2 regions of the Rhizobium arsenicireducens genome follow, and region 1 is predicted to be linked to the other one. Evidence: predicted binding sites of a transcription regulator. Region 1 holds the regulator's gene; the other holds the start of a gene.
The links. The regulator LexA, encoded in region 1, represses DNA repair genes until DNA is damaged. The targets are predictions, from matches to a motif close to TGTTCNNNNTGTGTTCNG.

Region 1 (7,481 bases):
TTTCGCCCGAACGATGCGACATGACGGCCGTGTAGCCTGCCTTGTGTGCCGTTTCGACCGCGTCGAGGGTTTCCGTCAGCGAGCCGATCTGGTTGACCTTGACGAGGATCGAGTTGGCGACGCCCATCTTGATGCCGTCGCGCAAGCGAGCCGAATTGGTGACGAACAGGTCGTCGCCGACCAGCTGGCACGAATTGCCGATCTTGTCGGTCAGCGCCTTCCAGCCGTCCCAGTCGTCCTCGGCCATGCCGTCCTCGATCGAGATGATCGGATATTTGGCGGCCAGCTCCGCGAGATAGTCGGCCATGGCTTCCGGCTCGAGCGTGCGACCCTCGCCCTCCATCACGTACTTGCCGTCCTTGAAGAACTCGGTCGAGGCGCAGTCGAGCGCCAGATAGATGTCTTCGCCCGGCCGGTAGCCGGCCTTCTCGATCGACTTCATGATGAAGTCGAGCGCTTCCGGCGCGCTCTTCAGGCCGGGGGCAAAGCCGCCCTCATCGCCGACATTGGTGTTGTGGCCCTGGGCCGCCAGTTCCTTCTTCAGCGTGTGGAAGACTTCCGAACCCATGCGCACGGCATCGCGCATGTTGTCGGTGCCGACCGGCATGATCATGAATTCCTGGAAGTCGATCGGATTGTCGGCATGGGCGCCACCGTTGATGATGTTCATCATCGGCACGGGAAGCACATGGGCGTTGGGACCGCCGACATAGCGATAGAGCGGCAGGCCGGTGGCTTCGGCGGCGGCCTTGGCGATGGCCAGCGAAACGCCGAGGATGGCATTGGCGCCAAGGCGCGACTTGTTCGCCGTGCCGTCCAGCTCGATCATCAGATTGTCGATCTGGATCTGGTTCTCGGCTTCGAGACCGCCGATCGCGTCGAAGATCTCGGTATTGACGGCCTCGACGGCCTTTTCGACGCCCTTGCCGAGATAGCGGCTGCCGCCGTCACGCAGTTCTACGGCTTCGTGCGCGCCTGTCGAGGCGCCCGACGGAACAGCCGCACGTCCCATGCTGCCGTCTTCGAGATAGACATCGACCTCAATGGTCGGATTGCCGCGGCTGTCGAGAATTTCGCGGCCGATAATGTCGGTGATGGCAGTCATGGGAGCCTCCCTGCTAGTGGGTCGGATTGAGGATGGCCTGTCTTAATCGATGATGCGGAAAATACAATGGCAGCGACATGACAGAAGCCAAAAGGCAATGCGGACATTCGTCCCAATGCAAAACGCCGGCCTAAGGGCCGGCGTCTGCAAGGAAGGATTGCCGCTGAAGTCGCGGTCAGGTAGCCTTGGCGATCGCGTCGAAGGCCAGCAGCTTTTCCAGCAGGCGCTTCATCTGGCTGATCGGCACCATGTTCGGACCGTCCGACGGGGCATTGTCCGGATCCTGGTGGGTCTCTATGAACAGGCCGGCCACGCCGACGGCGACCGCGGCGCGCGCCAGCGTCTCGACGAACTCGCGCTGGCCACCGGAAGAGCCGCCCTGGCCGCCCGGCTGCTGGACGGAGTGGGTGGCGTCAAACACCACCGGCGCGCCCATGGCCGCCATGATCGGCAGCGAGCGCATATCGGACACCAGCGTGTTGTAGCCGAAGGATGCGCCGCGCTCACACAGCATGACATTGGCATTGCCGCTGGCATTGATCTTGTTGAGGACGTTCTTCATGTCCCAAGGGGCGAGGAACTGGCCTTTCTTGACGTTGATCGCACGGCCGGTCTGGGCAGCGGCCACCAGAAGATCGGTCTGGCGGCAGAGAAACGCCGGGATCTGCAGAACGTCGACCGTCGGCGCAACCAGCCGGCAGTGCTCTTCGGTGTGCACGTCGGTGAGCACCGGGAAGCCGTATTCCTTCTTGAGATCGGCAAAGACCTCCATCGCCTTTTCCAGGCCGATCCCGCGCTCTGCAGAAAGAGAAGTGCGGTTCGCCTTGTCGAAGGACGACTTGTAGACGAGGCCGAGCCCGAGCTCGCCGCAGATCTCCGAAAGCTGGCCGGCGATCATGAAGGCGTGATCGCGGCTTTCCATCTGGCAGGGGCCGGCAATCAGCGAGAATCGCTTGGAATTGGAGAAGACGACCTTGGCGGTACCTTCGCCGACGACGACTTCGGAATGGGTCGGATTGCTCATCAAACTTCCTCGAAAACGAAGGGCACGCCCTGCCCCGCCTCATGCGGAACGATCAGACGCGCGCCGTGGCGGCTGAATGCGATGCCCTTAGCAGCGAGCAGCCGCTCTGTCACGCCGATATCGGCAACCTTGACGATTAGCAACCGGCCTTTGAGCCCCCGTCCGCAATCCTTTGTCTCGAGCCCGAAATAGCCGGCAAGCCCGGCCGGCGTCAGCGCCTCGACCTTGGCATTGGCCGATTGCAGCGACAGCCCGAAGGAATGGGCCTCGACTTCGCGCTGCTCGAATACCTCTTCCAGCAGATACTGGAAGTCGCTCGGATTGTCCTCGCCGAGCACGACGGTCGATAGACCAAGCGCGCCGTTCTCGTGCCGCGCCAACGCGCCGCGGTCCGCCGGCAAGGGATTGACCCGCTCGCAGGCAAACAGGAAGAAGTCGGGCGCCCGCAGGTCGGCCGCGAAGGCAAGCTTGAACCCGCCCAGGACATCTGATCCGTCCGCCATCTTGAACACCCGCTCGAAGTGCAGAATCGGACTGCCGGAAAAACCCGCCGCAGCGAAACGCCGGTGATCGGCCTCGGCATCATCGGTCTTGACGACGATCGCCGACAGCCCTTCCGGGCCATTGCGGAACCGGAACGCCAGGTCGCGCGCCACGAACATGTTTCCAGCCTTGGCCGCCGCCTCGCATTCCTCACGGCTGGCGACGGAGAGCGGCTCGAGATAAGTGTCGTCGGCGAAGAACACACAGGCATTCTCGGTGCCGAACGGATGGCGCGCATCGGCCGCCACGGTGAAGCCGAGCTGGCTCAACCGACCGCGCGCCGCCTCCAGCGAGTGGACGGGGAGGACGACATGGTCGAGGCCTCGCGCTTTGTTCAATCCGGACATCCCATACCCCCTTGTCAGGCACTCGCCATCGACGGGATGATTTGCGCCATTTGCCTCTCGATGGCAAGCCGATCCGCTATCGCCTCGCCACGCCCGGAGCCAGATCAGCGCGTCCTGTACACGCAAAGCGCCGTGATCAAAAAATTCACCATTCGCACTGCAGACTTCAAGGGATCTTTGGTACTTGCGGAACACAACTGGAACAGATAGTGTATGTTCCGTATTTGTTTCACAATTGGGGCACCGCAACATGCTGACGCGCAAGCAACAGGAACTGCTTCTTTTCATCCACGAACGGATGAAGGAATCCGGCGTCCCTCCATCCTTCGACGAAATGAAGGACGCGCTGGATCTCGCCTCCAAGTCGGGCATCCACCGTTTGATCACCGCCCTTGAGGAGCGCGGCTTCATCCGGCGCCTGCCAAACCGCGCCCGTGCGATCGAGGTGATCAAGCTCCCGGAAGCCTATTCGCCGAGTCTCCAGCCGCGCCGCGGCTTTTCACCCAGCGTGATCGAAGGCAGCTTGGGCAAGACGCCCGTGGCGGCGCAAAAGCCCGTCGAGGACACGTCGAATTCGGTCAGCGTCCCCGTCATGGGCCGTATTGCCGCAGGCGTTCCGATCTCGGCGATCCAAAACAACACCCACGACATTACCGTTCCCGCCGAAATGCTGGGATCCGGCGAGCATTATGCGCTCGAGGTCAAGGGCGACTCGATGATCGAGGCGGGCATCCTGGATGGCGACACGGTCATTATCCGCAACGCCTCCAATGCCAATCCGGGCGATATCATCGTCGCCCTGGTCGACGATGAGGAGGCAACCTTGAAACGTTTCCGCCGCCGTGGCGCGTCGATCGCACTCGAAGCGGCGAACCCGGCTTACGAGACCCGCATTTTCGGCCCGGACCGCGTCAAGATCCAGGGCAAGCTGGTCGGCCTCATTCGCCGCTACCACTGAGCGCACTTAACTCTGCCATGCTGCTCGGCTGTGCTTCCGGCATGGCCGGGTTGACACCCTCCCTCTCTGAATCCGGGACGAAGCTGGCGCTACGCCAGTCGTAGCGTCGGTGGATCGACCAGGGACGGGTCAGGCCTTCGAAAGATGTGGTGAGCGTCATTTCGCCGGCTTCGCGTCGTCCCAGATGGATTTCGACGGCCCCGCTGCGACGCATTGTTTCAGCAGTAAGGAGCCGGGCGCCCGAGCGGCAGGACGAAAAGGCGACGCGCCGCGCCGATACCACGATATCGGCCACATCGCAGGCGCCGCCGACAAAAGCGGCCTCTTCCACGGTGGCGATTGTCCAACCGCTATCAAGCCGCGCCACGCACCAGAGCTTCCCTTCGCAAATAAAACGGTCTTCCCCGCCCTCGGTCACGGCCTCTTGCATCCGATCGCGCGCCGCCCGGATTTCCGCCTCCGACCACTGACGCCGCTGCACCGGCTGCCGTCTGTTCGGTGGAGCGCCGGGCACCGGCCCGTTCGCGGCCGTTTTTGCGCCGAGGTCTGGTGAGCCGGGAGGCGGCCCGGTCGATGAAACACTTCGTTCCTCGGGTCTCACATGCTCGTCGATTCCGAGCGCTGCCTTCCACTGATCGAAGATGAACCGAGGCGGGCGGGCTCGATTGGTCGCGATGCTGTCCTCCGACACGCGCAGGCCGACAAGCTGACCGTCTTCCGCAATCAGGATATCGGCGGCCGGCGGCGCAGGACCCCGCGCAAGGAACGCGATCACCGCCGCGAGCAAGACAGTGCCGGCATGCCGCAGTCGCGTCCGTAACAACGTCATCAGAAGAAGGCCGATCGACGCAAGCGGCAGAAACCACGCGGGCATCCGCGCAAAGCCGATCGGCTCGCCCCAGCCGGCCACCGCATGCGCAATCGCGAGGACCGATCTCAACCCCCATCCCATGATGGCAAGGAAGGGCGCATCGAGACCAAAGGGCATCAACAGCATAGCCAGGAGACCGGCGGGCATGACGAGGATCGAGACGAGCGGCATTGCCGCGAGGTTTGCTTCCAGACCATGCGGCGCCAGACGGTGGAAATGGGCGATGGCGAAGATGGCGGTCGAGAGACCACCGATCAATGAGGTGAGAAACGTGCCGGCGATGAACTTGCCGCCTTCACTGAACGATCTTACCCCGGGAAATGCCAGCCTGATCCCGCTCCGGCGCTTGCGGCCGCGCCATGCAGCATAGCCGGCGATCAGAGCCGCGGTCGCGGCAAAGGACATCTGGAAGCCCGGCCCCATCACGGCAGACGGCGTCACCGCGATGATGATGATCGCGGCGACGGACAGATTGCGCAGGCTGATCGCCGGACGGTCGAACAGCACCGCGATCAGCATGATCGCCGTCATCAGGAAGGCGCGCACCGCGGACACCTGAAAGCCCGATATGAGAAGATAGGCGAAAGCCGCGACGAGCGCCCCGGACGCGGCGATTTTCTTGATCGGAAAGACTTGGGCCAGGCCAGGAAAAAGGCTGAGCGCCATCCGCAGGCCGATGAAGAATATTCCCGAGGCGAGCGCCATGTGGAGGCCGGAGATGGCCACGATGTGTGCGAGCCCCGAAAGACGCAACGCCTCGGTGGACTCCTTCGTCATCGCGCGCCGATCGCCGGTGATGATCGCGGCGGCAAATGCGCCGGGATCGCCCCCGATGACCGCGCGGATACGTGTCGCAATCCGGTCACGCATGGCAAACAGAAATCGGTCGCTCGCCTCCCACAGGGTCTCTCCGCTCGTGTCCGCTTGTCCCCTCGACTCACGCGGCGCGCCGAGGAAAAAGCCGACTGCGCCGATGCCGTCGAAATAGCTCGCGAAGGCGAAATCGTTGAGCCTCGGTAACGCCGGTCCCGACGGTGGCGAAAGGCGCGCCCGGCCGACAAGCGTCTGGCCGAGCGATACCGGAGCCTGGCTGCCCCGCGCCAGAAGCGCTACCCGCTCGGGTGGCCGTTTCAGCCGTGGTTCCGCGGTCGATATCAGGCGCAAGACATAGCGCCATTCACCCCTCGGGCCGGCCTGCCGCCGCTCGACCACGCCCGTCACCACCGTCGTTACGCCGGCATCCAGTATCGTCGTCGCCGCCCGCCTTGCCTCCAGATCGGCCAGCATCATGCCCACCAGCAGGAGCGCTCCGGCACCGAGCAGGCGAGCGGCGAAACGGTATCGGCTTGCGGAAAGCAGGCAGCCTCCGCCGAAGACAGTGGACAGAAGGGCCAGGGCGGTCGTGGATGGTGGATGCCCGAGGCAGAACCAGATGACCGCGCCAGCACCCAGGAAGACCGGTAGGAAGTAGAAGAAGTGGCCGTGATCGCGTTCCCGAACCAGCGCCACGCCAAACCGTTCGCCGCCATGGGCAATCGCCGCGCGCAGGCGGGATGAGACTGTTGCTGTACCGTTACGGCGGTGCATACCGGCTCTCACCGGAGCAATATCAGCCATCGCCGGAGGCGCTGCGCCGCCAGCCTCAGTCAATCCGGCACCTCGATCGGTGACCACCGCCACTTTCCGCCCCCCGGATCGCCCCCCTCGTCGCGGAATCTGAATAAATCCGAGGCGGCGCCTTGAGGCGAAGGTTAGCAAGCGATGCGTGTGCAGGAAAGCCTTTTCCCGTCAGAACCCCTAAATCGATTTAGGTTAATTGATTTTACATCATAACGGCTTTTGCGATGCACAATTTGCCCTTTGGCTAGCTTGGCATTAACGTTCGTATCATATAGCTACAGGCTACGTTTCACCCAAGGGCGCCTTTTCGGACGCCTTCTCGCCAATTCCGGAGGATTAGCATGACGGACAAGAGCGCTACTTTGAAACTCGGGGAAAAGACGGTCGATCTGACCGTGCGGGCCGGCACGATCGGTCCGGAAGTCGTCGATATCGGCGCGCTTTACAAACACACCGGCGCCTTCACCTATGACCCGGGCTTCACGTCTACGGCGTCCTGCGAATCCAAGATTACCTATATCGATGGCGACGAAGGCATTCTGCTGCACCGCGGCTACCCGATCGAGCAGCTCGCCGACAAGGGCGATTTCCTCGAGGTCTGCTATCTGTTGCTCTACGGCGAACTGCCGACCGCTGCGCAGAAGAAGGACTTCGACTATCGCGTCACGCACCACACCATGGTGCATGAGCAGATGAGCAAGTTCTTCACCGGCTTCCGCCGCGACGCCCATCCGATGGCCGTCATGGTCGGCACGGTCGGCGCGCTTTCGGCCTTCTACCACGACTCGACCGACATCACCGATCCGCACCAGCGCATGGTCGCATCGCTGCGCATGATCGCCAAGATGCCCACGATCGCCGCCATGGCCTTCAAGTACCATATCGGACAGCCCTTCGTTTACCCGAAGAACAATCTCGACTACGCCGCCAACTTCCTGCACATGTGCTTCGCCGTGCCTTGCGAGGAATACAAGGTCAATGCGGTGCTCGCCCGCGCCATGGACCGCATCTTC
Region 2 (7,481 bases), 2.3 Mb from region 1:
GTTCTGCCCGTGGGTGAAGAAGCGCTGCGGTACGGTCAAGTGTAGGCTGTCCTTGGCCCGCGTCATCGCCACGTAGAGCAGCCGCCGTTCTTCCTCGATCTCCGCCGTGGTACCGACTGCAAGGTCCGAGGGGATGCAGCCGTCGACGCAGTTCAGCACGAAGACGGACTTCCATTCCTGGCCCTTGGCCGAATGGATGGTCGAGAGGATCAGATAGTCCTCGTCTAGCAACGGCACGCCCGCCTGGTCGCTGGTCGCGTCCGGCGGATCGAGCGTCAGTTCGGTGAGGAAGTGCTCGCGCGAGCCGTAGCCCGAGGCGATCTGGCCGAGCTGCACGAGGTCCGCCTTGCGCGTCTCGGAATCCTCGTGGATGCGGTCGAGATGCGGCTCGTACCACAGCCTGGCGATCTCGATCTCGCCTGGCCAGCCCGCCTGGCCCTTGCCCATTTGCGTGAGCATGTCGACAAAGCGGCCCCAGTCCTCGCCGGTGCGCGGTGGCGGTGGGATTTCGGCGAGCGCTGCCAGCGGATGCGGATCGGCGGCAATCGCGTCGAGGATCTTCGAGGCGGTCTGCGGACCCACCCCCGGCAGGAGCTGCATCAGCCGGAAGCCGGCAACCTTGTCGCGCGGGTTCTGGGCAAAGCGCAGTGCCGCCAGAAGATCCTTCACATGCGCCGCGTCGAGGAATTTCAATCCGCCGAACTTGACGAAGGGAATGTTGCGCCGGGTGAGTTCGATTTCCAGCGGGCCGGAATGGCTGGACGTGCGAAACAGCACGGCTTGGTCCTTCAGCGTCAGGCCGCGCTCGCGGTTCTCCAGGATCTGCTCGACGATGTAGTTGGCCTGCTCGGCCTCGTCGCGCACGCTGACCAGCCGCGGCCGGTCCTCGGACTGGCGCTCGGTCCACAGGTTCTTGGTGAAGCGCTCGCGGGTAAGGTCGATCACCCCGTTGGCGGCGGCCAGGATCGGCTGGGTCGAGCGGTAGTTGCGGTCGAGCGTTATGATGTCGGCCGGCGGGTCGAAGCTTGCCGGAAAGTCGAGAATGTTGCGGATCGTCGCGGCGCGGAAGGAATAGATCGACTGGGCGTCGTCGCCGACCACGGTCAGCCCGCGTCCGCCCGGCTTCATCGCGGTCAGGATGGAGGATTGCAGCCGGTTGGTGTCCTGGTATTCGTCGACCAGGACATGGTCGAACCTGCCACCGATTTCGGCCGCAAGTTCCGGCTCGCTCACCGTCTGCGCCCAGTAGAGCAGCAGGTCGTCGTAATCGAGCACGTTCTGCGCCTGCTTGGCCTCGACATAGGCGGCAAACAGCGCCTTAAGCTCCTTCTCCCAGGTTCCGCACCAGGGATAGGCGCCTTTCAACACTTCGGAGAGGGGCGTTTCGGAGTTCACCGTGCGGGAATAGATGGCGAGACAGGTGCCCTTGGCGGGAAAGCGGCTTTCCATCTTCGACAGACCGAGATCGTGCCGCATCAGGTTCATCAGATCGGCGGAATCTTCCCGGTCGTGGATGGTGAAGCCGGGATCGAGGCCGATTTCATAGGCATAGTCGCGCAGGATGCGGGCGCCGATGCCGTGAAAGGTGCCGGCCCAGGTAAGGGCATCCGTCAAGACCGCAGCATCATTGCCCAGTACCTTGCGGCAGATCCGCTCGACACGGCGGCTCATCTCGCTTGCGGCGCGGCGGGAAAAGGTCATCAGCAGGATGCGGCGCGGATCGGCGCCGTTGAGGATCAGATGCGCGACCCGGTGGGCAAGCGTATTGGTCTTGCCCGAGCCGGCGCCGGCGATGATCAGAAGAGGGCCGTCGCCCTTGGTGGCCTCGGGTCCGATGCCATGCTCGACAGCGCTTCGCTGCCGGTCGTTCAGCGTCTCGAGGTGGTTTGCGTTCATCCGCCGACGACATCCTTGCTCATTCAGAAGTCTGGTTTGCCCGACATTGCCCGATTTGGCAAGAACAGAGAGTGAACCGGACAATGCTCAAGTTAACATCGGAGAAAGAAAAGCGTGCGGGATAAATCGGTTAGATATGCAACCGGTGATTTCGGCTAGGCGCCGCAATTTGGACAAAACAGCGCCCAATTTGGGGGAGAAATTGATCGCTCTTGGTTGGCGTCAAGCACGCCAAGAGGGTCCGGTCTGGCGCATTGACCCCTTACCCCCAGCCCCCCAATGCTTCCAGGCCGGACCCGCCTAGTTCTCAGGATTTCGTTTCCGCCGTCAGCATCGTCGCGCCGAATATGGCCGCGGGCTCGCCTTGGGGTCCGCTCGATTGCAGCAAGATCGCGCAGCCGTCGGCCATGTCCGAATCTATCATCTTTGCCGGCAGCACGAGATCGAGAGCGGAACCGTCCCACACGCCCACGGTCTGGACGTCTATGACGCTGTTCCAGTAGTCGATCGTCTTTCCCATGTTCTCGCCCTTCAGCACCTCGACGGTCTGTTTGCGGCGAAAATAGACGATCACTACGTCGGCCTTGCCGTTGCCGACGCCGATATTGATTTCCAGTTCGTCGCCCTTGCGACCGGCATGGATTGGCACGGTCAGACCCTTACCGCGCGCCCGCATGCCGTCGAGCTTCCCTTCGATCGTCTCCGCGTCCGTTCCCTTCAGGTGGTCCCGTCCGTTGACCACGGCCTGCGGTGTATAGACACCGTTGCGACCGAGGCTGCGGGCATAGGCGTATTGCCGCGCGGTGTTTTCCGGCGTGGCCAGCGTGTCGGCCCAGCCGAGATAGTTCCAGTAGTCAACGTGATAGGAGAGTGCCACGACGCCGCCCTTGCGAGCCAATGTTTGCAGCGCTGCGTCGGCCGGGGGGCATGAACTGCAGCCCTGGGAGGTGAAGAGCTTCGACCACGCCCTTCGGCACGGTTACCTCGTCGGCGCGCGTGGCGGAAGCGACGACGATGGTGCAGAAGAGAGCCAGACCGGAGGCGATCCTGAAGATCATGGAGCAAAACCCGTTCAACGCTTCCCCGAAAGCGCCATGAGACACATTCGTCAGGTCGCTTTCTTTGTCGTTCCAGCAATAACCCGTCATCGATGCAGGTCAAAGTCACGATGGGGTGAGGCAAGCGTCAACAGCGGACCGCCAGCCACACAAAAAAACCGCCGGGTTTGTCGCCCGGCGGCCCTTGTTTGTTTGCGTCTCGGCTTAAGCGGCCAGATCGCGCAGGACGGTCTGCAGGATGCCGCCGTTGTTGACGTAGGTGACTTCGTCAAGCGTATCGATGCGGCAGATCAGCGGGATCTCCTTCACCGAACCATCGGCATAGGTGATCTTGGCGATCTTCTTCTCGCGCGGCTTGATCTCGCCGTCGAGGCCTTCGATCGTCACGGTCTCGTCGCCCTTGAGGTTGAGCGAGGCCCAGGTGGTGCCTTCCTCGAAGCAGAACGGGACGACGCCCATGCCGACCAAGTTCGAGCGGTGGATGCGCTCGAAGGATTGGGCGACCACGGCGCGAACGCCGAGCAGATTGGTGCCCTTGGCGGCCCAGTCACGCGACGAACCGTTTCCGTATTCCACGCCGGCGAAGATGACGAGCGGGACGCCCTCCGCCTTGTACTGCATGGCGGCGTCGTAGATCGACATCTCTTCCTTGGACGGATAGTGGATGGTGTAGCCACCTTCCTTGCCGTTCGGGCCGAGCATGTGGTTGCGGATGCGGATATTGGCGAACGTGCCGCGCATCATGACCTCATGGTTGCCACGACGCGTGCCGTACTGGTTGAAGTCGGCAACGCCGACGCCATTCTCCATGAGGTAGGCACCAGCCGGCGAGGCGGCCTTGATCGAACCGGCCGGCGAAATGTGGTCGGTGGTGATCTTGTCGCCGAACAAGCCGAGAACGCGGGCGTTGGCGATATTTTTGAGGCCGGCGCCGGTCTTGCCCATGCCGACGAAGTAGGGCGGGTTCTGCACATAGGTCGACTTGTCGTCCCAGGCATAGGTCTGGCCTGCCGGGATCTGAACGGCCTGCCAGTTGGCGTCGCCCTTGAACACGTCCGCGTACTTCGATTCGTAGAGTTCGCGGGTGACGTACTTCAGGATGAATTCCTGGATCTCGTGCGACGTCGGCCAGATGTCCTTGAGGAAGACCGGGTTGCCGTTCTGGTCTTCGCCGAGCGGCTCGGTGGTCAGGTCCTTCTGGACGGTGCCGGCGAGCGCGTAAGCCACGACGAGCGGCGGGGAAGCCAGGTAGTTGGCCTGGACGTCCGGCGAGATGCGGCCTTCGAAGTTGCGGTTGCCCGACAGAACGCCCGCCGTGATCAGGCCCTTGTCGTTGATCGTCTTCGAGATCGGCGCCGGCAGCGGACCGGAATTGCCGATGCAGGTCGTGCAGCCGAAGCCGACGAGGTTGAAGCCCAGGGCGTCCAGCGATGCCTGGAGGCCCGACTTGGCAAGATATTCGCCCACGACCTGCGACCCCGGTGCGAGCGAGGTCTTCACCCAGGGCTTGGACTTCAGGCCTTTGGCGACGGCGTTGCGGGCCAGAAGGCCGGCAGCGATCAGGACGCTCGGGTTCGACGTGTTGGTGCAGGAGGTGATCGCGGCAATCGCCACGTCGCCATGGCCGATGTCGTAGTCGGTGCCTTCGACCGCATAGCGGTTCGTCAGCTGGCCCGGCTTCTTGTAGTCGTTCTCAAGCGCGACCGCGAAGTTGGAAGCGATCGTTTCGAGCGGAAGGCGGCCTTCGGGACGCTTCGGACCGGCCATCGACGGCACGACGTCGCCGAGGTCGAGTTCGAGCGTGTCGGTGAAGACGAGGTCGGAACCATCGTTGTCGCGCCACATGCCCTGAGCCTTGGAATAGGCTTCGACCAGGGCGATGCGGTCCTTGGTGCGGCCGGACATCGTCAGGTAGTTGATGGTTTCGCCGTCGACCGGGAAGAAGCCGCAGGTCGCGCCGTATTCCGGGCCCATGTTGCCGATGGTGGCACGGTCGGCGAGCGTCATCGAATCGAGGCCGGGGCCGAAGAATTCGACGAACTTCGACACGACGCCCTTCTTGCGCAGCATCTGCACGACGGTGAGCACGAGGTCGGTCGCGGTGACGCCCTCCTTGACCTTGCCGGTCAGCTTGAAGCCGATGACTTCCGGCAACAGCATGGAGACCGGCTGGCCGAGCATGGCGGCTTCGGCTTCGATACCGCCCACGCCCCAGCCGAGAACGCCCAGACCGTTGATCATGGTGGTGTGGCTGTCGGTGCCGACGCAGGTGTCGGGATAGGCGACCGTCTCGCCGTCCTCTTCCTTGGTCCAGACCGTCTGGCCGAGATATTCGAGGTTCACCTGGTGACAGATGCCGGTGCCAGGCGGAACGACGCGGAAGTTCTTGAACGCCTGCTGGCCCCATTTAAGGAAGCGGTAGCGCTCACCGTTGCGCTCGTATTCGAGTTCAACGTTGCGGGCAAAGGCGGTCGGCGTGCCGAATTCATCCACGATGACCGAGTGGTCGATGACGAGATCGACGGGAACCAGCGGGTTGATCTTTTCCGGATCGCCGCCGAGCGACACCATGGCGTCGCGCATGGCGGCCAGGTCGACGACGGCGGGAACGCCGGTGAAGTCCTGCATCAGCACGCGGGCCGGTCGGTAGGCAATTTCGGCTTCAGCCGTGCCCTTGTCGACGAGCCAGGCGGCAATCGCCTCGATGTCCTTCCTGGTGACCGAGCGGCCGTCTTCGTTGCGCAACAGGTTCTCGAGCAGAACCTTCATCGAATAGGGAAGCTTCGAAACGCCCGTCAGGCCGTTGGCCTCGGCCTTGGGAAGGCTGTAGTAGACATAGTCTTTGCCGTTGACGGCAAGCGTCGAGCGACAATTGAAGCTGTCGATGGATTTGGACACGGATAGAAACCCCGCTTATGCTGATAGCCTACACTTGTCGTGCGGACGCCTATGCACTTCATGCACATCAGGATGCGGGTACGACCATTTCCGCTGTCCGCCCGTGAAAATCGCTTTTGCAATCATCAAGTTCGGCACAAGGATGAACTTCACGCCGGCCGCTGGCGTGGTTGCAGGTCTTATAGATAATTTCTAAGAAAGGTGCCAGACCAACGAATGGCGAATTCGGACAATTTTTTAGAGGGGCGAAAACTATGTCGCCAGAAGGTTTGAAACCATGCGGCTGATTGCCGAAAATCTGGCTGCCCGGCGCGGTGAAGACCTTATTTTCGTTGGTGTTTCCTTCCAATTGTCGGCTGGAGAAGCCATGGTCCTGACGGGCCGGAATGGCTCCGGAAAATCGACGCTCCTGCGTGTCGTCGCTGGCCTGCTGAGACCTGAAACGGGTCGCGTCGAGACTGTGTTTCGGGATGGGCGCGAGACCCGTCCGGCGCGCGAGGCCAGCCATTATCTCGGTCATCGCAACGGCATGAAGCAGGAACTGACCGTCGTGGAGAACCTGGCCTTCTGGCGGGATTTCCTCGGCGATACCCAAGGTGGTGCAAGCCGCTCGATCGAGGCGGCGGCGGAGACGGTCGGGCTTGGCGGAATAACCCATCTGCCCTTCGGTTATCTCTCGGCCGGCCAGCAGCGCCGGTTCGCCATGGCCAAGCTCCTCGTTGCCCATCGCCCGATCTGGATCCTGGACGAACCGACGGCGGCGCTCGACGCTAAAGCCGACCAGATGTTTGCCGGCCTCGTGCACGAGCATCTTGCCCAGGGCGGCATCGCCATCGCCGCAACCCACCAGCCGCTGGGTTTGAAGGATGCGAAGACTTGGGTGATGAAAGGGTTCGAGTATCCCGAGATGGAGGAAATGGCATGATCGCCCTCTTCCTCCGCGACCTCAAACTCTCCGTGCGCGCCGGCGGTGGAGCGTTGATCGGGGTCCTGTTCTTCATGACAGTGGTCGCAGTCATCCCCTTCGGCGTTGGCCCCGACCTTAACCTGCTTTCGCGCATCGGCCCGGCCATCGTCTGGATCGGCGCGCTTCTGGCCGCCCTTCTCGGCCTCGACCGGCTGTTCCAGGCCGAGCGCGACGATGGGTCGCTGGACCTCATCCTGATGCAGGAAACGCCGCTGGTGCTGACCGTCTTCGTCAAGTGCCTGGCGCACTGGGTAGCGACCAGCCTGCCGCTGGTCATCGCCTCGCCGCTGCTCGGCCTGTTCATGAACATGAATGAGGTGGCAATCGGCGCCGTCATGCTGACACTCTTCGTCGGCTCGCCGGCGATCACGTTCATCGGTGCGGCGGGGGCTGCGGTCGCGGTCGCCCTGCCGCGCGGCGGGCTGCTGGTCTCGATCCTGGTGCTACCGCTCGCCATTCCGGTGCTGATCTTCGGGGTGAGTGCGTCCTATGCTGCGGTTGAGGATCCCGCCCCTTTCATGCCGCCTTTCCTGTTTCTAATCGCCATCACGCTGTTCTTCGCCGTGATCGGCCCGCTGGCCGCGGCGCTGGCCCTGCGCAGCGCCGCGGATTGACCGGGATCAATTGCAGTTCAACGCCTCTCAGGTTAGAAGCATTCCATG

Region 2: the regulator LexA is predicted to act here: its motif matches at 1,957-1,974, upstream of ACWPVA_RS17445 (ATP-dependent helicase).

The regions. Positions count from the first base shown of each region.
Region 1 is NZ_CAXHYK020000001.1:1,253,630-1,261,110, reverse strand. It holds gene eno (phosphopyruvate hydratase) at 1-1,105, opposite strand, end outside; gene kdsA (3-deoxy-8-phosphooctulonate synthase) at 1,281-2,129, opposite strand; gene ACWPVA_RS05915 (VOC family protein) at 2,129-3,019, opposite strand; gene lexA (transcriptional repressor LexA) at 3,270-3,977, shown strand; gene ACWPVA_RS05905 (ComEC/Rec2 family competence protein) at 3,958-6,522, opposite strand; gene gltA (citrate synthase) at 6,810-7,481, shown strand, end outside.
Region 2 is NZ_CAXHYK020000001.1:3,537,905-3,545,385, forward strand. It holds gene ACWPVA_RS17445 (ATP-dependent helicase) at 1-1,896, opposite strand, end outside; partial or broken gene ACWPVA_RS17450 (DUF1223 domain-containing protein) at 2,204-2,954, opposite strand; gene acnA (aconitate hydratase AcnA) at 3,159-5,852, opposite strand; gene ccmA (heme ABC exporter ATP-binding protein CcmA) at 6,130-6,777, shown strand; gene ccmB (heme exporter protein CcmB) at 6,774-7,433, shown strand; gene ACWPVA_RS17470 (heme ABC transporter permease) at 7,479-7,481, shown strand, end outside.